Regions from separate parts of the Paenibacillus sp. 1-8 genome, predicted to be linked through region 3. Evidence: riboswitches for the same ligand, from Rfam matches in the RefSeq annotation. Region 3 holds a riboswitch; each other region holds the start of a gene.
What was found. Region 3 has a riboswitch for cyclic di-GMP ahead of AC0WRU_RS05845 (glycosyl hydrolase). Riboswitches for the same ligand answer to the same signal wherever they lie in the genome.

Region 1: it holds a riboswitch for cyclic di-GMP, as region 3 does, so the genes downstream of both, AC0WRU_RS12930 (non-ribosomal peptide synthetase) here and AC0WRU_RS05845 (glycosyl hydrolase) in region 3, are expected to answer to the same signal.
Region 2: it holds a riboswitch for cyclic di-GMP, as region 3 does, so the genes downstream of both, AC0WRU_RS02565 (transglutaminase family protein) here and AC0WRU_RS05845 (glycosyl hydrolase) in region 3, are expected to answer to the same signal.

What each region holds. Positions count from the first base shown of each region.
Region 1 covers NZ_CM149995.1:2,854,878-2,862,027, reverse strand. Annotated here, with positions in the region: gene AC0WRU_RS12935 (aldo/keto reductase) at 1-996, shown strand, start outside; cyclic di-GMP riboswitch class I at 1,561-1,650, shown strand; gene AC0WRU_RS12930 (non-ribosomal peptide synthetase) at 1,762-7,150, shown strand, end outside.
Region 2 covers NZ_CM149995.1:549,069-556,218, reverse strand. Annotated here, with positions in the region: gene AC0WRU_RS02570 (AraC family transcriptional regulator) at 454-1,341, shown strand; cyclic di-GMP riboswitch class I at 1,441-1,522, shown strand; cyclic di-GMP riboswitch class I at 1,565-1,646, shown strand; gene AC0WRU_RS02565 (transglutaminase family protein) at 1,660-2,466, shown strand; gene AC0WRU_RS02560 (class D sortase) at 2,764-3,390, shown strand; gene AC0WRU_RS02555 (collagen binding domain-containing protein) at 3,606-7,150, shown strand, end outside.
Region 3 covers NZ_CM149995.1:1,260,602-1,267,751, reverse strand. Annotated here, with positions in the region: gene AC0WRU_RS05850 (hypothetical protein) at 298-2,586, opposite strand; gene AC0WRU_RS05845 (glycosyl hydrolase) at 2,636-4,261, opposite strand; cyclic di-GMP riboswitch class I at 4,242-4,322, opposite strand; gene AC0WRU_RS05840 (sugar phosphate nucleotidyltransferase) at 4,475-5,851, opposite strand; gene AC0WRU_RS05835 (hypothetical protein) at 6,020-6,217, opposite strand; gene AC0WRU_RS05830 (UDP-glucose dehydrogenase family protein) at 6,589-7,150, opposite strand, start outside.

The DNA.
Region 1 (7,150 bases), 1.6 Mb from region 3:
GTAAATGTGGCAGGCTCACTGCAATTACGCAAGCTGGGCAACTCGGATTTAAAGCTGTCACCGCTGGGGCTTGGGTGTTGGCAGTTCAGCAATGGAAAAGGGATAGTCGGGAAATTCTGGCCAGTGCTGCGGCGGGAGGATATACGGCAAATCGTTCAGACCAGTTTAGAAGGTGGAGTTAATTGGTTTGATACCGCCGAAGCATACGGTGGCGGACAGTCTGAGCAGCTACTGGCCGGCACGCTGAATGAGATCGGAGGACTGCTCGCGGAACAGGCGAATATCGCTACGAAATGGTGGCCTGCCTTTCGGACCGCAGGCAGTATCACAGCAACGATTGATGAACGTATTCGCCATTTGGATCAACGGACGATTCACCTCTACCAGGTGCATTCGCCTTACTCCTTTGCTTCGGTTGGCGCCGTGATGAATGCGATGGCTAAACTGGTTGCGCAAGGAAAGATTAAATATGTGGGCGTAAGCAACTTTTCCGCGCAACAAATACGTGAAGCCGATCGTGTGCTGCAAGAACACGGCCTTCGCCTAGTTTCGAATCAAGTGAAATACAGCCTACTCGACCGGAGAATCGAACAGAACGGAATTCTGGACACGGCCAAAGAACTCGGCGTGGCGATCATCGCATACTCTCCGCTAATGCAGGGGATCTTAAGTGGGAAATTCCATAAAAATCCTTCTCTGGTCAAGTCGATCAAGGGTCCGCGCAAGTGGACGGCGGCATTCCGGGATTCGGGGCTGCGGAGATCGAAGCCACTGATTGAAACATTGGAACAGCTGGCTCAACAATATAACGTGACGCCAACGCAGATTGCCCTGAATTGGCTGATTAACGCTCACGGAGAGAATGTATTTGCGATACCTGGGGCTTCAAAAGTACATCATGCCGTGGAAAATGTGAAGGCGATGCAGTTTACCTTGACAGTCGGTGAGATTGAGATGGTCAGCCACGTTTCCAACCAAGTGCTGAGATCAAAGTGATCATGGCTCAAATAGTGGAATATTCCGTTCTTCGGGGTGCTACGCTTTGTGACTAGACCTTGGATATATCCTCCGCAGTAAGCTTACTTGCTCTTAATCAGTTGGAGAGGGGGTTCCCTCTTGTTTTCCTGGTTTGATTTTGGCTTTCTCTTAAAAATGTTGGAAAAAGCACGTTTTACTCTTCCGAAGTTGCACTCCAACTGTCCTTCACTCCCCGTGTACACTCACGTCGCTATTTTCGGCGAAACATCGAATGCGAGAGAAGCTTTGAAACGTCATTTTTAGGTGGATCACAAATCCATCATTTTAAAAAAAGCTAAGCCGCTAAAGTTGTGCAGGTTGTTATCTCTGAATCTTGGGGGTGAGAAATTAAGTAATATGAACTGGAGTTGTCGGATGACAGGAATTTAGTGGCTTGCTGATGTGTTTTAATCAGCAGCTAACAACGTATTGTAAAACTATATCAAGGTAAATGTTTTGAGAACTCAAGGTCAGCTCCTACCGAATGCAGGAGGAAGAAGCATAAGAGCATGCTCAAAAGATGTAAAAATATACGAATGTATTTCCCGTTAATCGTAAACACCTCGAAAGTGGTGGACACAAAGCCATGGGTCTAAAGCTGGATTAAACAGCCATGATTGCCAGGTTGCCGAAGGAAACCGGGCGAAGTCTGCTGTCTGTTCCTGTGCTTTTATATATGGGAACAGGCTTCTTTTATTTGTAGGAGTAGAACGCATGAAATGATTAACAATAGGAGGTAATTTTATGCAAACGAGCGTAATAAGTGTCAAGGAGTATCCGTTAAGTTCCTATCAGAAAGATATATGGTTCGAACAGTGCATGTACCCAGCGAAGCCCATTTACAATATCGGTGGGTATGTTGAGGTTAAAGGAAACCTAAATACGGCTATTATTAGGCAGTCCATGCAGTTATTAATCAGGCAAAATGATTCCCTCAGTGCCCGTTTTATCGATAAAAAGGGAGAGCCTTATTTAACATTTTTGCCGGAAGCTGACTATGAAGTTCCGTTTCATGATTTCTCGGTGAAGGAAAACCCAAACTCTTTTTGCATCAATTGGATGAAGAAGGAATTTTTAAAGCCTTTTCAACCAGAGGACTTCTATTTTCAATTTGTTTTGTTGAAAGGTGCCCCGAACACATACTTCATTTTACTTAAAGTTCATCATTTGGTGATCGATGGATGGGGATTTGCTCTCTTAATCAGTCAAATGTTTGACAATTACAATAAATTGGCGCAAGGAAATGGCGAAATGAACAGAACGGTCTATTCCTATGCCGATTTTATTTCCGATAATCAGAATTATCTGAATTCTCCGGCCTTTTTAAAAGACAGGGCGTTCTGGCAGAACAAATATCTGACCATTCCCGAGCCTCTGTTGAGCAGAGGCATGGATATCGATGATGGTGACGGCGATTCCGTTTGGAGTGATCGGCGAACCTTAACTATAACCAAGGCGTTATACAATCAAATGATTGAATTTTGCAAGGAGGAAGGATGCTCGTCGTTCCATTATTTTTTAGGCATACTGTTCCTATATTTCAGCAGGATTTGCAATCGGAACGAAATGGTGATCGGCGTCCCGGTTTTTAATCGGAGCAAAGCGAAATATAAGCAGACTATGGGACATTTCGCCAACGTGCTGCCGCTGCGGATCAGCCCCGAGAAAGATATAAGCTTCAAAGAACTGATCAAGAGCATCAAACGTGAGCTTATGCAATGCTATCGTCATCAGAAAATGTCTTTCGGTGAAATTTACCGGGCGGTTTACGAGAATAGCAATGAGAAAGGCAAACTGTTTGATATATCGCTTTCTTTCGAAGAACAGGAAACGAGAGAAGCATTGATCGGCGCAGCAAGCCGGATTGTAAGTATGCCGCATCATCATGAAAGAAATGCACTCAATCTCCTGATATGGGGACAAGAAGGTGAAGCGGATGTAGCCGTTAATTTTGACTATCAGATACAGGCTTTTGAAAGATTCATCCCCATTGAGAACGTTATCTCCCACTTTGAATATTTATTTGCTCAAGTCATGGAGCAAAGTGAAACTCTTATTTCGCAAATCGAAATCGTGCCAGAGGAAGAAAGGAGTACGCTAGTTCGCGGTCTTAACCATACGGAGGCGGAATATCCGAAGGATCAAACGATCCACGGGTTGTTTGAGGAACGAGCGAAGCAAAGAGCAGATCATCTGGCTTTGGTCTGGGGAGAACAAACGCTGACCTACCGGGAGCTGAACGAGCAGGTGAATCGGCTGGCCATTGTCTTGAGAGAGCGTGGAGTGAAGCCGAACGATATCATCGCCATCATGGCGGAGCGTTCCATGGAAATGGTCATAGGCATCCTGGGAACACTCAAAGCGGGCGGAGCCTACCTGCCGATAGATCCGAATTATCCGGAGGAACGGATTCACTACATGCTGGAGGACAGCGGCGCGTCCATTGTACTGACGCAAAAGCATCTCCGGGACAAGCTCACCTATCACGGGGCCATCATGGACTTGGATGACGCAAGCCTGAGGTATATAGAGCTAGACCGTGCCAATCCGGAGCCAGTTAACAATCCGGAGGATTTGGCTTATATCATTTATACCTCGGGATCTACGGGGAAACCCAAAGGGGTCATGGTAGAACACCGGGGAATCATCAACCTCCAGCATTTCTTCCAGGAACAATGGGGCGTGGATGGATCGGACCGGATGCTGCAATTTGCCAGCAGTTCGTTTGATGCCTCGGTTTGGGAAATGTTCACGATTTTGCTGGGAGGTGGAACGCTGTATCTGGTTTCGCGGGATATTATTAATAATCTGAATGAATTTGCACGCTTCATGAACGAAAACCAAATTACGATTGCGCTGCTGCCGCCTACCTATCTGGCAGGGATTGAGCCGGACAGGCTGCCGACGCTGAAAAAACTGGTGACAGGCGGATCAGCGATTACCAAAGAGCTGGTTATGCGGTGGAAGGACAGCGTGGAGTATATGAACGCCTATGGTCCGAGCGAATCGAGCGTAATTGCAACCGCGTGGACGTACCGGGGAGAGGATATGGGGTATCCATCGGTACCGATTGGAAAACCGATTGCCAATACTCGAATTTACATTATGGATACACATCAAAAGCTGCTGCCGCTGGGAGCAGCCGGGGAAATGTGCATTGCGGGAGACGGATTGGCCAGGGGGTATCTGCACCGGCCGGAGCTGACGGCGGAGAAGTTTGTGGCGAATCCTTACGAGGCTGGAGAGAAGCTGTACCGGACAGGCGATCTGGTACGCTGGCTGCCGGACGGGAATATCGAATTTTTGGGAAGAATCGACGATCAGGTGAAAATTCGGGGCTTCCGCATTGAGCTGGGTGAAATCGAAGCGCAGCTAATGAAGCATCCGCTTGTCCGGGAAGTGGCGGTGATCGCGAGGGAAGACAAGCAAGGCGAGAAGTATCTGGCGGCGTATTTTACAGCAGAGGGCGAACCGGGAGCGGAAGAGTTGCGGGAACAGCTTATGCAGGAGTTGCCTGATTATATGGTGCCGTCCAGCTTTATGCAGCTGGATGACATGCCGATGACTCCGAGCGGAAAAATTGACCGAAAGGCATTGCCCGAGCCCGATCTGAGCGTGAATGCAACGGAGGAATACGCGGCACCGAGAGACAAAATAGAGGAGATATTGGCTGAAATATGGGAAAAAGTCCTGAAAGTCGAACGGGTAGGCATTAAGGATCACTTTCTGAATCTGGGGGGAGATTCTATTAAAGCCATCCAGATCGTGTCCAAGCTTCACGATTATAAGCTAAAGCTGCAACTAAAGGAGCTTTTTGACCATCCTGTGATTGAACAATTGAGTGCCTATGTACAATCTGTCGAACATACTGCTTTTCAAGGAATGGTAACAGGGGAAATTATGCTCACTCCCATCCAAAGCTGGTTTTTTGAGCAGCCTTTTGCAGCAAAACATCACTTCAACCAGTCTGTTCTGTTACATAGGAAACAGGGCTTTGACGAAAAGGTGTTAAGAAAAGTGTTCGATGGCTTGGTGGAACACCATGATGCTTTGCGTATTGTAGTGCGTGAGAAGGCGGGACAGGTGGTTCTGTTCAACCGGGGCACGGAAGGCGAACTATATTCGCTGGAGGTAAAGGATCTTACAAATGATGATATATATGATAGCTCCGTAAAGGAAGAAGCCGCCCAGCTTCAGTCCCGCATGGATTTAGAATGTGGACCTCTGATGCAAGCGGGCTTGTTCAAAACGAAAGACGGTGACTATCTGTGCGTAAGTATTCACCACCTGGTGGTTGACGGGATTTCTTGGCGGATTCTTTTTGAGGATATTTCTACAGGATACCGACAGGCGGAGAAGGGGGAAGAAGTCACATTCAGAGGGAAAACGGACTCTTTCCTGGCATGGTCTGAACAACTTTATACGTATGCCGGCAGCGGGGAGCTTCTGCAAGAAATCACGTATTGGTCCGAGCTGGAGCAGAATGAAATCAAGCCAATTCCCAAGGATCATTCCGTTCATGGCAGAAAATATATGGATAGCGATCATATCGAAATCGTGCTGGATGAAGTTGAAACCGCCAAGCTGCTTAGAGAAGTGAATAAGGCTTACAATACTGAAATCAACGATGTTCTTTTGACGGCATTGGGAGAGGCTATTCGGGAATGGACAGGAGAAGATAAGGTGCTTGTTAACCTGGAAGGACACGGACGGGAAGAAATCATTCAGGATATGGATATCAGCAGAACCGTAGGCTGGTTTACCGCCCAATACCCTGTGATTTTGGATATGGCAGGCGTCAAGAACGTGTCTTCCCGGCTTAAAGCCGTTAAAGAAAGCCTCCGGCGCATTCCGCAAAAAGGCATCGGCTACGGCATTTTAAAATACCAGACGTTCCCTCGGAACGAGGAAATCTTAAGGTTTAATTTGCACCCTGAGATCAGCTTCAATTACCTGGGGCAGTTTGACCAGGATATCGATGCCGATATATTTACCATCTCCGATGTTCTTGCCGATGAGACGATTTCACCCGACATGCAAAGACCTTACTGCTTGGACATTAACGGAAGGGTGACTGATGGAAAGCTGCGGCTGAGTTTCGCCTATCACAAGCACGAATATGAAAAGGCCACGCTGATCACAGTGGCAGAAGGCTTTAAGCGCAATCTGGAGCAAATTATCGAGCATTGCGTATCACAGGAATATACGGAACTGACAGCCAGTGATGTAAGTTCCAGCAACATTACGACGGCGGAGGTAGAAGAGGTATATCGCGCGCTGGGGGATTCTAAGCCCAATATCACGGATATTTATACACTGACCCCTATGCAGTCGGGAATGCTCTACCACTTTCTCAGAGAACAAAACTCTCATGCGTATTTTGAGCAAGTCGTAATCAGTTTGCAGGGTAAGATCGATAGAAGCTTGTTTGAGCGTGCTTTCCAGCAGGTGATTCAAAGACACGATATTTTGCGGACCGCCTTTGTTTATGAGAAGGTGGAAAAACCGGTTCAGGTCGTTTTAAAGGACAGATCGGCTGAAATGTTTTTCGAGTATATTTCCTTCTTGACGGAGGAAGAGAAAGAAAACTATCTCCAAGCCTATTTGGACAAGGATAGAGAAAAGGGCTTTGACCTCACCCGGGAGCCGCTGATCAGATTTGCCTTGATTAGAGTGAGTGCCGACAGCTACCGTTTCATTTTGAGTTTTCATCATATCATTATGGATGGATGGTGTCTTGGCATTGTATTTAAAGAGCTGCTGGAAATTTACAGTGCGCTTCATAAAGGAAGCATACCGCAATTAGGCACGGTGTATCCTTATCGTCAATATATTCAGTGGCTGGAACAAAGGGATGACCGGGAGACGGCGGATTACTGGGAGAATTATCTGACAGAGTACGAACAGCCAGCGCTGCTGCCTAAAATCAAAAGTGGTATAGCTAATCCGGGATACATTCAGGAGGAATACGATTTTACGATAAATAAGGAAATGAAGGCGAGTTTGGAGAGAATCGCAAGAGAAAACGGCGCCACGTTAAGTACGGTGATACAGGCCGTATGGGGAATCCTGCTGCAACGGTACAACAATACCCAGGATGTGGTGTTCGGAACGGTTGTCTCGGGAAGACCGG
Region 2 (7,150 bases), 710 kb from region 3:
TTCGTGAACAACATCACAACATTGGACCCAATCTAATTTTCTTCATGATAAGCCTAATGAACTATTTCGCTAGAACAAAGACCCATTTTTTTCAAAACAAAAGGATATGCGCGTCGGAAGGTGGAATGGGCATAGAATACCTTTAGCATCCTTTCCTGGATTTTATTCCAGAAATGAATTGAACCCATGGCATCTCCAAATTTTTTCAAGATGATTTAACTTTTTCGTATGGATGAATGAGTTAAAAATATGGAGGAAACGAGGCTGTTTTCACCATAATAGTACACCTGAATTCGAATGGAAAATAATTCAAAATATTATTCGCTACATGCATTTATGTGATGTGATAAAATAAACCGTATTCATAGGAAATCATGTGTAAACCACCATATTGTTTTGTTAAACAAACAGTGATTAGCTTGATAAATTTGCTCTTTTGTAAAGGAATTGAATATGACAACAGACCAAAAAAACAACAGGAATGGGACCCCTTGGAGCAGCGATCCAGTCGTCATTGCACGTACTCCCTCCGCTTTTGCCAAGCAATCCCTTTTTTATATACAGGAAATAGGTTATTTCAAAAAAACATCTGCTTATGCCATGGAACGGAAGGAACTCACCTCGTTTCTGCTCGTTTTTACGTTATCAGGACAAGGGGAATTACTGTACCGGGAGAAAAAATACATATTGAAGCCTCATGATATGTTTTTCGTTAGTTGTGAGGAATACGTACAGTACAGCACCGCTGGTCATGAAGCATGGGAGTTTATCAGTGTACATGTGTACGGCAATCTGATCGACAATTTCTACGAACAATTTGCCAAGCAAAACAAGCCTGTAATATCACTCAACGATCCATGCACCATATCGGACAAGCTGCGTTCCCTGTTATACGTACAATCTGACAGAAGCTTCTCTGCTGAGTTGCTTACATCCAGACTCATCGGTGAGTTGCTGACGTATATTTTGCAGCACCCTTACGATCATCCGTATGTAAACCAGGATACGATCACCGAGATACGCAAGGTTCAGCAATATTTGGATCGATCCTACAGTGAGCGAATTACGCTGGATTCGCTGGCAGACATGTTTGAGTTAAACAAATTTAATCTCGCTAAAAACTTCAAGAAACAGATCGGATTTTCTCCTATCGATTATCTCATTAATGTCCGCATCACAGCGGCTCAAGGCTGGCTTAAAACCAGTGACGAATCCATTGTGGATATCGCACGGTTTGTAGGGATTCCCAATACCAGCCATTTTATCAACCTATTCAAGGAACATGTCGGAGAAACCCCACATTCCTTCCGCAAAAAATGGGGAAATCGTGCAAAACTATAAACTCATCTATCGGATGACTTTGTCGAAAAACAGAGAAAATCTGAGATTGTGCTTGCCTGATCGGAAGCCTAACTGATAGAATGATAGATATAGACTGTTCAGGATAAATGGCAAACCTGTCGAAAGGCAGGGACGCAAAGCTACAGGGCCTTCTTTTTTAAGATGGTAGCCAGCTACCGGTTGGAGAGGCTTTTTGTCGTGTCTTTTTTTCCTGAAAAACTTTATACGATAATAGCAAACCTGTCGAAAGGCAGGGACGCAAAGCTATAGGGCCTTCTTTTTAAGATGGCAGCCTGGCCGCCGAAAGGAAGTTTTTCTATGAGGAAAATGTCGTCTTTTTTACTAATTTTAGTATTTTTATTATCCATCCCCCTACATACGACAGCATTTGCTGCCGAAAGTCAGGCATGGCTGAATCAAAACAACGTAAACCACGGTATTGTTAATATACGTTATCCTGTCAAGTCCAATGTCAAAACCAAGATCGTAATTACCAAGGATGCGGAGAAATACTCTTATTATCTGAATTCGAGCAAACCTGAGGAAGCATTCGCTCTTCAAATGGGCAATGGCAATTATAACATTCGTTTATTGGAACAGCTAACTGGCAATCAGTATAAAGTGATAGGTGAAGAAACGGTCCAGTTAAATTTGAATGACAGTAAAACCATATACCTCAATTCTATTCAAAATATTGACTGGAGCGATACGAATCAGGCGATTCGGAAAGCCAAGGAATTAACCAAGGGTGCAACGACAGATGATGAAAAGGTGAAACGTATTTACGAGTATGTCATTAGTCATATTAAATACGATTCCAACCAACCTTTTTCCTTATCACCCGACTATCTTCCACAAATTGATCGTACACTAGTTTCGCAAAAAGATATTTGCTATGGATACGCTTCACTGTTCGCCGCCATGCTTCGAAGTGTGGATGTTCCAACGAAACTGGTTATGGGCGAATCCTCCTATGTGAATACCTACCACGCTTGGAATGAAGTCAATATCAACAATCAATGGGTTATCGTTGACACTACAGTAGATGCCGCTCTAAAAAGCGGTAAACAGAAGTTTGCAATGGCCAAAGAACCCTCCAAATACACAAAAACAAAGCAATATTAATTTTTTTTTAGAAAGCCCTGATCACTGCGATCAGGGCTTTTTTCTATTCTTGTTGAGAAATTGTTGAGATAAGGAAGGTATTGTATACCTAGTCAGTCATTTAAAACCTACCGTGTTGAATATACTAATTTGACTGGGCCATTAATGTGAAGGCTGTGGATGATGTAAACCCGGTATTAGATAGCATTGTGCCTGAATCTACACCTGCACCCTTTCTCAGACTACACTAAATGGAAAGGGAGGATTTTTAAAATCAGTATGTGATACACCTTACATAAGTTAGGGAGGTTTTTTAGATTGCGTAAGCTATCATACTTGTTCATCGCCTTGGGAATACTCATTATTTTGTTTCCTAAAGCCAATGAATGGAACGAAGATCGGAAGCAGAGCGAGCTTTTGAAAGAGGCAGAAGTACTGAACCCTAGCATTATCGACGGCTATAAGCGCTTGTCCAGCAAGCTTGGAGATAACACGGGCATCGAAACCACACGAGGTCCTTCGGTACCCGCAAATGAACCAGACCCTAAGCAACTCCCCATTGCCACCATTAGCATTAATCGTATTGATTTGAAGCTTCCTGTGCTGGAGGGTGCAACTTGGGATAATATGAAGCACGCATCTGTACACATGTCGGAAACGGCAGCTCTGGGTCAGACAGGAAACGCCGCCATAGCAGCCCACCGTGCGCGTACAGCAGGACGTTTATTTAATCGGCTGAACGAGGTAAAGATTGGAGATAAAATCATTATTAATACCAAGGGTGAACAATATAGTTATACAGTCTATAAAATTTCGATTGTCGATCCTACAGACGTCTCCGTTCTGAAAAGCTTTGAAAATCAAAAGCTGCTCACATTAATTACATGTGACCCTCTTGTAAATCCGACACATCGCCTCATTGTTCAGGCCCGACAAAGCACCTAAAGCTGGATCTGTTCGCCATATCCGAACACCCTTGCTGCTCAGATTTACTTAATTTGCAGCGTTAGGGGTTATCTCTATTTCATTGGACAGACTCTTAGTCCGTTGAATATATTACTTCCGGGAAAGAAGGAGGGATGCTATAAACGCCCCGACATGAATACAATATACAGTAATCTTTATACAGTAATCTTTAGACAAGGAGACTTAAATAGAGTATGAGAAAAAAATGGAATGTAATGATTATTGCATTATTACTCACAATACAAAGCTTTTTTGGTATCACACAGGCTTATGCTCAAATTCCTGCCCCGGATCAGCCGGAGATTGCCGGAACCGAGGCAGGGCGAACCGTTACAAATGATGTATATGATATCGTAGTACCCGAAACAGAACCAGTCATAGAACCAGAACAACAGAAGCCTCCTTCCCTACCAGCTCCTGTTGTTCAGGCAGCGGCCGCCACAAATTCTGAAGAAGCTGCTCAAGCAAGTATTTTAACGAAACTTACCCTGACCGATGCGACTGGTCAAGTAATTGATGCGGTATACAATCCCGATAGTCGCTTGGACATTGACGATGCAGTCCATCTCATTTATGACTGGGAGCTTCCCAACAATACGTACAAAGCCGGAGACACTTTTACCTTTCAATTGCCCGAGCAATTTGTAATCTACACAGATATCTCCTCTCCTTTGGTTACGACAGATGGAAATGTTGGCCATTTCACAGTAGACCGCCAAGGCAAAGTGGTCATGACTTTTAACGATTACGTGGAGAGCCGTTCCAATGTCAGCGGAAAACTGGAGGTTAAGACCGAGTTCAGCAAGCAAATAGAAAAAGGCAGTACAGAGGTCATTATCGCCATCCCGATCAAGGGGGGCGTACAAACAGCAGTCGTAAATATCAAGCCTGCGGCAGGCTCTTCCTTGGATAAGCAAGGGAAAGCCAATGGAACCCATCAGATTGATTGGACGATTGACGTAAATAAACAATTGGATACGGTTCAACATGCTGTAGTCACCGACCCGACTCCCCAAGGATTGGAGCTGGTAAGGGATTCTATTCGGTTATACCATTTACAAATCAACGTGGATGGTTCAACCTTGCTGCGTGATCCGGTGGATAAGGATACGTATACGCTGGAAGCCGATTCGGCTGGTACCGGCTTCATCATCCGTTTTAAAGATGGAAACATCAGCAGCGCATACCGAATCCAATACTCCACTAACATCACCAGCGAAGAATCTCGTTTTTCCAACACAGCCACTTTTTCAGGCAACAATACGAAAGACGCTTCTGCAACAGCTACAGTAACCGTTCAACGCGGCGAATTTTTGTCCAAAAAGATGGAGCAATACGACCCGGTTACTCAAACGGTATCCTGGGCGATCAAGTATAATTTTGGCGAAAAGAAAATTCCCGCCGGGAAAGCCGTGTTAGCTGACCGCTTCAACAAAAGCCAGCAGCTCATGGCCGGTTCGCTTAAAGTGTACAAAGGAGCTACTTCTGAGGAGCTTTCATCCTCCGAATATACCGTCTCACTGGTTAACAATGAAACGGCCAACGGCTTCGATTTACGCTTCAACTCCGATGTGGAGACAGCATACACGATCCGTTATCAAACCAAGGCCATAGATCGTGTACTTAAAAATGAACGGATAACGAATACCGTAACGTCTGATGGAGTAACCAAAGATACTACTACCGAGCTAAAAAGCGGGGTCATTGTTAAAGGCTTCAAGGAACCGAACTACAACACAAAAACAATTCCCTGGGTTATTGCCATCAATACGGATAAATACACGATGAATCAGGTTGTGATCAACGATACGTTTCCGAATGGCGGTCTGGCTCTCTTACCGGATACATTAAAGATCCAAAGCGCAGACGGAAAATCAACACTAACATCACCAGCAGATTATGAACTGATTCCTTTATCACAAGACTATAAGCAAGGATTCACGATACGTTTCCATAAAACGATCCAGGATGCGTATACCATCAGCTATTCAACAACATTTAATAATGAATGGAAAAAAGATACGAGCAAGCCGGATTTCTGGAATAAAGCTTCCATCTCATGGGTACAAAATGAAACATCTTACTCTGCTGCAGCCGAAGCCCGGCTATGGCCTGACAATCTGACACAGCAGAACGGTGCCAAACAAGGAAGCTATAACGCTACATCCAAGCACATCACATGGGACATCTTGACGAACTATAACCGTAAAACCCTGAATCAGGCTGAAATAAAGGATACGCTACAGCAAGGGCAGAAGCTGGTTCCCGGCTCTGTCAAAGTGTATGACATGACACTGCTCGGATGGTGGAATGGTGTGGAAAAGGGAGCTGAACTGCCAGCAGACCAATATACCCTTGTTCTTCCCACCGCTGATAACGGCAATGAGCTGCGTATTCATTTTAATGAACAGATCAACACTCCCTACTGGATCACTTTTCAGACCACATTGGAGGGAGAGCTTATTGATAAAGAAATCAACAATAAGGCTCTGCTGATGGATGGAAAAAACATGATCTCTGAGTGGGCAGCCAAAGTAACTGTGCCCTATGGGGGAGAATACGTTACAAAATCCGGTAGCCAGAATGGTAATAAGATTGACTGGCAGATCCGGATCAATGAAGGGCAATCTTATGTCTCCAACGCCAAAATCGTGGATACACCCAGCAGCAATCAAATCCTGATTGAAGATTCCTTTCATTTGTATTCCACCAAAGTATCAGCCAACGGAAAGGCTGCCAAAGACACTGAATTAGCCAAAGATCAGGATTATAAACTGAAAATTACGACAAACGATCAAGGTCAGCAATCCTTTGAGCTTGGCTTCACACAGGCCATTTCATCCAGTTATATTTTGGAATATCAATCCTTTATTCAAGCGGATGATAAAGCGAAAGTGAGTAACAGCGTCTATTTTGAGGGCGACCGCTTAACTACGGAGCTGAGAGAAACCAGTAAAGAAATCATCGTGCGGACATCCTCCGGTTCAGGTTCAGGGGGAGGCATAACAGGAAGCCTGGAAGTGACCAAGGTCGACCAGGATCATCCTGACAAGGTGTTGTCTGGAGCACGCTTTGCACTCTATGATAAGAGCCAAAAAAGAGCCCCGCTCATTCAAACTACCAATGCAGACGGGAAAATTTTGTTCAATTCATTGCTGTATGATGATTATATTCTGGAGGAACTTACGGCTCCAGCAGGCTATAAAATAACAACCTCGAAGACAGCGGTCAAAATAGACGCCACGGTTAAACAAAGCTCAGGTATTAAGCAGATTGTGGTAACCAATGAAAAAGAGACCCCTGTCGATCCGGGTAAACCTACCAATCCAGGAACGCCTACGAATCCAGGAACGCCTACGAATCCGGGAACGCCTACGAATCCGGGAACGCCTACGAATCCGGGAACGCCTACGAATCCGGGAACGCCTACGAATCCGGGAACGCCTACGAATCCGGGAACGCCTACGAATCCGGGAACGCCTACGAATCCGGGTTCAGGTAAAAAGCGCGATAAAGATCCTGAACCCACAGAAATACCGATTGTACCCGTTAAGCCAGTAACCAATGAACCACAGATCGTTGAAGATGAAGATGTGCCATTGGGTGTTCCAGTGATTGAGCAGCCCCCTGCAGAACCCGATGCGCTACCGAAATCGCCAGAAATTGATCCTCCTCAGGAATCGTCTCCACCTGTAGAGATCGAAGATGATCCCATCCCTAAGGGAGGTATCAAGTTCCC
Region 3 (7,150 bases):
CACTTTATCATTCTTGGTCACCGGAAAGAGAATCCCCACAAACATGTATGTATAATTACGAGCAAAACTATTATATATGAACACGTACCTGTAATGTTGTCGTCTTATGACGAGAAAATTAAAGGATTTCTGTGTTTTTTTCTGAAATATACGCAATGATTTGCCAAATCAGAACGATTTTCAAATAAAAAAGAACCTGTCAGGTCCTACTTTCTCCTGATAGGTTCTTTGGCATTCTGTTTTCGGTTACATGTAAGGTTTTCTTCGACTCTGGTCCTATTCTGCATTCTGTCCTGGTTAAGCGACCTTGGCGGCTTGGGATATCTGGGTGCCTCCGGTCGCTCGGACTTTATAGGCGTAGTGGCTCCCGGCTTTCGCCGTGTGATCCGTATACGTGTTTCCCGCTACTTCGGAGGCGATCACCTGATACGCCCCGTCTGTCCCTTCCGCACGCAGCACATCATAGGCTGATACACCTTCTGCCTGAAGCCAATCAATCTTTACCGCGCCTGCCTCTACAGAGGCGGCCTTCACCTCTGTTGGAGCCGAAGCCGCGGCCTGATCTGTACTTTTCAATTCCAGAATGTATTGCACCGACTCGCCGGGTCCCAATTTTTCTTCAAAATCGAGATTAGGCGAAGCATTAAGTCCTGATAGGGAACGCCGTGCCTGGCTGTAGGTTGACCCGGCTCCGAAGCGCTCACCCGTGTACAAACCGGCCTTCGGCATCGTCACCCGTACACGGATCGTCTGTGCTGTGGATTCGAAATTCACCAGATTCACCAGCAATTTGTCCGAGGTGGCGCCACTGCCAACCAGCGGCTTCAGTTTGGAGGTATCCACTGCACGGACATAGACCATCCTATCCTTTGTTTCCTCCGGATTCAGTACCCTATAAGTCAATGGTTTCCCGTGTGTGGCATAAGCCAGACTCAAGCGTCTCATGATGTTTACACGGCTGTCCTGCCCTTGTCCGAACGGATAAATTTCCGTATTCGCCGGATTGTGATTTTGCAGGTCAAAGTCGGTTTTAAACAGCGTGTAGTCCTTATAGAAAGCTGCATGCTGGATAAACATATCGGCAAAACCGATCTGCGAACGCATAATCCGGTCGAACGCTGCTGCTTGTGGCTGACTGGACCCGTACTCAGGGTTGTCCCGATGCGTATCGTTCGTACCAAACTCCGTATTCAGCATCTTCTTCTCCAGCCCGTTACTTGAACCGCCGAACGTTTTCAGATTTTGAACAAAGCTGCCTCCGCCCTCTTCGTTATACGATTCGCCATAGGCATGTCCATTGGTCAGGTCAGTGACATCCTCCAGTTGCTTACGTTGTGCCGGGTCCCGCTCCCATCCATCCGGATCGCCGCATTTGAGCGTACCTCCGGTTTGGTTTTTGCATGCCTTGGTTGAATAGGTCGGCCAGTAGGCCCAGCCCGGCGCAACCGTTTTGAGATGCGGCGCCAATTGCTTACCTTCCGTATTCAGCCACTTGGCTACGGCCAAATTGACCGCTTTCGAGCGGTTAAACAATCCAGGTTCATTATCCACTTCGTAATATTGTAGGTATGAACCATATTTTTTTACATAATCGCGCAATTTCTGCTTGGCCGTCTCCGGCAGGGAGCCGTCTTTTTGCAGCTTGATATCGCCTGTATACAAATACAAAGCTGACGATTGCATATTATACTGCTTCAACGTTTGGTAGTAATCTCCCACGTCTGTGCAGGCCTTGTTTACATTACTGGCACAAGTGACTCTCATGACATTGCCGCTATACGCAATTCCCAGCCATTTGAGAACATATGGTAAATGTTTAACTGCACCCTCATCATAATAAAATTCTTTATTATTGACATTCGTTCCGGTCAGTATATATTTACCGTGTATCGGCTCGGTCGCAGGTGAAGTTAACGTCTCCAAGCTCAAGTCATCCCAAGTCCACCACACATTTTTATCTTCAGTAGAGGAGCAGTATAGGCAGCGCGCTGTCTTTAGCTTGAGTACGTTAACACCGCTTTGCAATTGCTCTTTAGGTATATATAGCTCGTAATTGCTTTTGAAATTATATGCACTGCCTGTGCCGGCAACCCCGGCAATCTGAATGATGCCAGACAACTGATGATTTGAAAATACAACCATTTGAGGAACGGCTTTGCCCGCATCCAAAATCCGTACACGGAATATCACCCCGTTCGGAGGAACCTGATCGAGCTTGTACTGAAGTGACAGCTCAGGATTCGTGGACGCATTTAGACCGGGAGGAATATCTCCACTGCTGAGCAATACCGGAGCCGCTGTACTTCCTGCTACGGACATCGCTGACGATGTTCCTTTAGCAGACGACTCGGTAGAGGCCGCAGAAATATTGACATTGTCCTTACCGACTACACCCTTAAATTCTGCTGAAGAGTCATCCTGCTGACCGAGCTTCCATATCGGGCTGGCCGCCGCTACTTTATCCGTCTGAAGTTCTTCACTCTTGGGAGGCGTATGAATAAACCAGGCGATCATCGCTATAGCTGCGACCCCCAGTAGCCCGGCCAATACTACTATATACCTTTGGGTCAACCATTTTTTCATCATTGTGTTCCACCCTCTCTCCTCAAAATTTTTGGCGGGGAAAGAGTATATATCAAGGAAGAAACAAAGCGTTGCCGGGGATCACCGCTTTCGCTTCATGCTGACTTTCCCACATCAGACGTGCCATTGCATCGCCTGTTTCATCATAATATTCAACTTTCAGATCTGCTATTTTTCCTGCTTGCAAGGTAATGCTGCCCTTGCGTTCAGTCCAGCTTTGTTTGAACCAACTGTCAATAATCAGCTTGCCGTCTATCCATACACGAATACCATCATCGGATATCGTGGTAAACGTATAGGTCTCACTGTATTGCGGCTTGATTTTGCCCGTCCAGCGGACCGAGAACTGATCAGCCTTCACCTTGGGATCCGGCGAGGAGGCACGCCAGTTATAATCCAGCTTACTGTCTGTCCGAACCAAAACAGCGGTGCCGTCCAGATCCATGCTGTTAAAATATTCACCCCGCACCCCGTTCGCGTAGACCATATCCGGAACGGAAGGCGGGGCTGGTTTACTTACCACTGGCGGAGCCGGAGTTGGATCGTTTGGCCCCGTGTCCGGTACGGTCGGTAGCTCCGTATCAGGTTGTTTCATCGCAGCTAACCCTTCTTTCACATCATCCCGCGTCAAGCTTGCCGAATCATTCATATAATCCTGAATCTGATCCGTCGTGTTATTTTCGGTCAGCATCTTGCCCCAGGTCATGGAATACACCCATTTAGGCTGAGCCTGCATCACCTCGGGACTAGGCACCTCACCGTGTTCCCCAATGGCAATCGGCTTATTCCGTGCCAATCCGAGCAGTTCTTCGTAATGGCTTTGCTTAAAATCATTGCTGTAGATGTCTACAGCCAAAATATCCACTTTGTCATCCCCCGGATATTTCGGGGTATATGGGAAGGTGTACGAATTAGGCGCATTCGGACTCCATACCCACAGCAGATTGTTCAGTTGATGCGTGTTTACAAAACGGTCATACATGATATTCCATAGCTGATTGAAATTGTTTTTGTTTCCCCACCAGAACCAGTCGCCGTTCATCTCGTGGTAAGGTCTCCATAATACCGGAACGCCCGCATCACGAAGCTGCTTTAACGATACAGCGACCTTATCCAGATCGGCAATGAGAAGATTATACTGCGTAGTACCCGGCGTCACGTATTTGTTGAACTCCGCCTGGCTTACTTTCGCCTGCACATTGGCCCAAGTCAGTGGCTTACCCGGCAACGGTTCATGATAAGTCATCGTAACCATGCCGCCAGCTCTACTCCAACGTATGGCGCTATCGACGACATTTTTACGTTGTGCTGCCTCCGTAGCGGCGGACTGGCCGGAGATGGCTCCCATCTCGTAGCCATGTACACCAGCATACGCCTGACTGATTTTTTGGACCTTGTTGCTTAATTCATCCGGACTTTCCAAATAATCATGTTGACCCGTGACCATTTTTTTCCCCGAGATGCTGATCAAATAGCTGTATAGTTCACGGGTCTCAGCAGAAGCGTCCGAATTAACAGGCTGTAATGTGGCAGCATTCGCCACGGACAGAGATTCACCAAAACCGACGGGCAACAAAGAAAAAAGCATAACAACGGGGAGTACACTGCGTATCCATCGATTCACAGGGGTAAAATAGGGGCTCACTCTCGCTCTTCCTTTCGGTAGCCAGGCTGCCATCCTCACGGAAGGCCCTTTAGCTTTGCGTACCTGCCTTTCAACAGGGCTGCGTTTATCGTGGAAGGAGTTTGGATTCCTTCTTACCCTAAGTATCGACTTTTTTTTACCAAAATTTAATAGGTCATGTTCATAAATTTACAGATTTTTGCGTATTTTCGACAGTTCGGGCTAAAAAACTTCATAAATGAGTCTTTTTTCATTTTTACGAAAGATTTATGAAATAAACTGGTGACGGGAAATTTCATCCCAATCCATGCAAAAGCGGACAATATCCTCTTCGACCAGCTCAGAACCTGTCTGTACCTCGATCAATTCCACATCGGTCACGGCCAAAATGCTATGCTTCGTCCCTTCTGGAATGCGAACCACATCACCAGCCCTCACCTTGTGCAGCTTTTCATTCAAAATAATTTCCGCTTCACCGCTAATAATGGTCCAAATTTCACTCCGTTTGAAATGAAGTTGGTAGCTGATATTTTTTCCTTGCAGCACACGGATTCGCTTGGTCAATACCTCGTTGCCCTCGTCATACTTCACATAATCCACTACCCGATAATGCCCCCAACGGCGCTCTTCGTACATTGGACGCTGATTGTGTGCTTTGAGCACTTCCTTGATGCGCGGACTTTCTGCCTTATTAGTCACAAGGATGCCATCCGGGCTGGCAGCTACGATCAGATCATTCGTTCCAATAATCGCCACGGGAATGTCCAGTTCATTGATGAGGCTCGTATTGACACAATCCTCTGTTACTACACCTCTGCCCACTTGCTGATGGGACATTTCTTCCGTCAAGGTGTTCCAGGTACCCAAGTCCTTCCAGAAGCCATCATACGGAAGAACAACGATATCCTTCTCCTTCTCGACTACCGCGTAGTCAAAGCTGATTTTTTCCAGAGAAGAATATTGCTTTTGCATTTCTTCATAGTTCAGCGGCAATCCTTTGGATGCCAAGATATCAAGCAAATAACCTAATTTGAATGCAAAAACCCCGCAGTTCCATAGAGCATTGCGTTCAATCAGACGCTCCGCCTGCTCCCGGTCGGGTTTCTCTTGAAAATGGCTCACTTCACGGTAGCCTGTGCTACCTTGTGTGGCATCGTTTTTCGGTATAATGTAACCGTATTTCTCAGAAGGATAAGAAGGGACAACCCCGATTAACGCAAGCTTGCCTTCACTCTCCTGGAGAGTATGCTCCAACTGGGCGACGGTAGCAAAGAAAGCATCCTCTACATAGGGGTCTACCGGCAATATAGCAACAATTTCATCGGGCGAAACACCAGCGATGGAATATAGATAGGTCGCTGTCAACGCAATGGCGGGAAAGGTATCTCTTCGTTCCGGCTCAACAATGATGCGCGTATCCTGCCCAACCTGACTCTGAATCATTTCGACCTGCGCTCTCCCTGTTGCAATGAACGAGGATTCAGACAAGCCGTTATCCCCCAGTTGTCTCCACACCCGTTGCACCATGGATTCCGAATTCCCCTCCGGACTCTCCAGCACCTTCAAAAATTGTTTGGAACGGGAATCGTTGGACAAAGGCCATAATCTTTTACCGGAACCACCAGACAAAAGTACGAGCTTCATAACTCTCCACTTCCTCTCTATAATTGGGTAGTTGATCGGATGGTGCACGGTTGAGTAGCCCGCTACGGGATGGATTTGATCTTACGATCGCTGTTGGACCGGGATTCACTCGATTATATAAAATCGTATAAAGGTTTGAATCCCGGTCCAAAGGCGAACGCTCCGCTTCTACAGATTCAAATCCATCCCTGCGCTACTCAAATATGCATCATGCCGATCATACCGTGTATTGCAAAAGGCACGACCGGACATGATTAGTCCGGTCAGCCTGTAAACGCGCGTGCACGCGCGCTTGCCTGTCGTGCTTGCAGGCTTCAAGTAACGTTCAGCCCTGCCACGCTTGCCTTCGGTAACCGCTAATACCACTTCAAAAGCTTGCGTATCGCAACTGTAATGGAGGGTCTTAAGCCACAGTAGCGGAGTGGCTCAGCCGCATGGCAGCCTTGATCCGAAGGAGCGGTATCACCGCGCCGCTCCTTCGGATACGCCCTTCCTACCTCCCCCTATAAGGTGGGGGTTAAAAATTGTGACTCCATGCGGTAAAAGTTAGCGGAGCGGGCAGAATTGTTCTGAAGAAGCGGAGCGTTTGCCTTTATCCCCGGATTTTAACCTTTGAATGTTTTATACAATCAAGAAAATCCGGGGGTAACAGCAATCGAAAGAACAATCTGCACGCGCAGCGCCTCCAACACCACCACAGTCACTTTTTAATGTTTCACTTTTAAATCCATCACTTTTTAGGCTTCAACCTTATCTCTGTTCCACCCACTCATCCGCGGACGACCCACAGAGTAGTATTCTAGCCCGGAGCCTTGAATCTGCTCCTCAGTAAATACGTTACGACCGTCAATCAGGACTGGCTTGTGCAAAATGGAAGCCAATTGTACGAGATTGACGTTCTTGAACTCTTCCCAATCGGTCAGCAGGCAGACCGCGTCGCATCCTTCGGCGGCTTGCTGCGGAGAGGAGCACCATACAATATTCGGGTGATCCACGCGCTCCTTGAATTTTTCCATCGCAATCGGATCATACAGCTTCACAATAGCGCCTGCCTGGATCAGCGTTTCGATGATTTCCAGTGCCGGAGCCTCGCGGATATCGTCTGTATTCGGCTTGAAGGCCAAGCCCCAAATGCCAATCGGCACGCCATGCAGTTGACCCAGCGATTCGCGCAGCTTGGATACGATCATGAAACGCTGGTCGGTGTTCACCTCGACCACCGATTTTAACAGCTTAAATTCATAGTCTACGTTGCCCGCAATTTGGATGAGCGCATTCGTGTCTTTCGGGAAGCAAGAG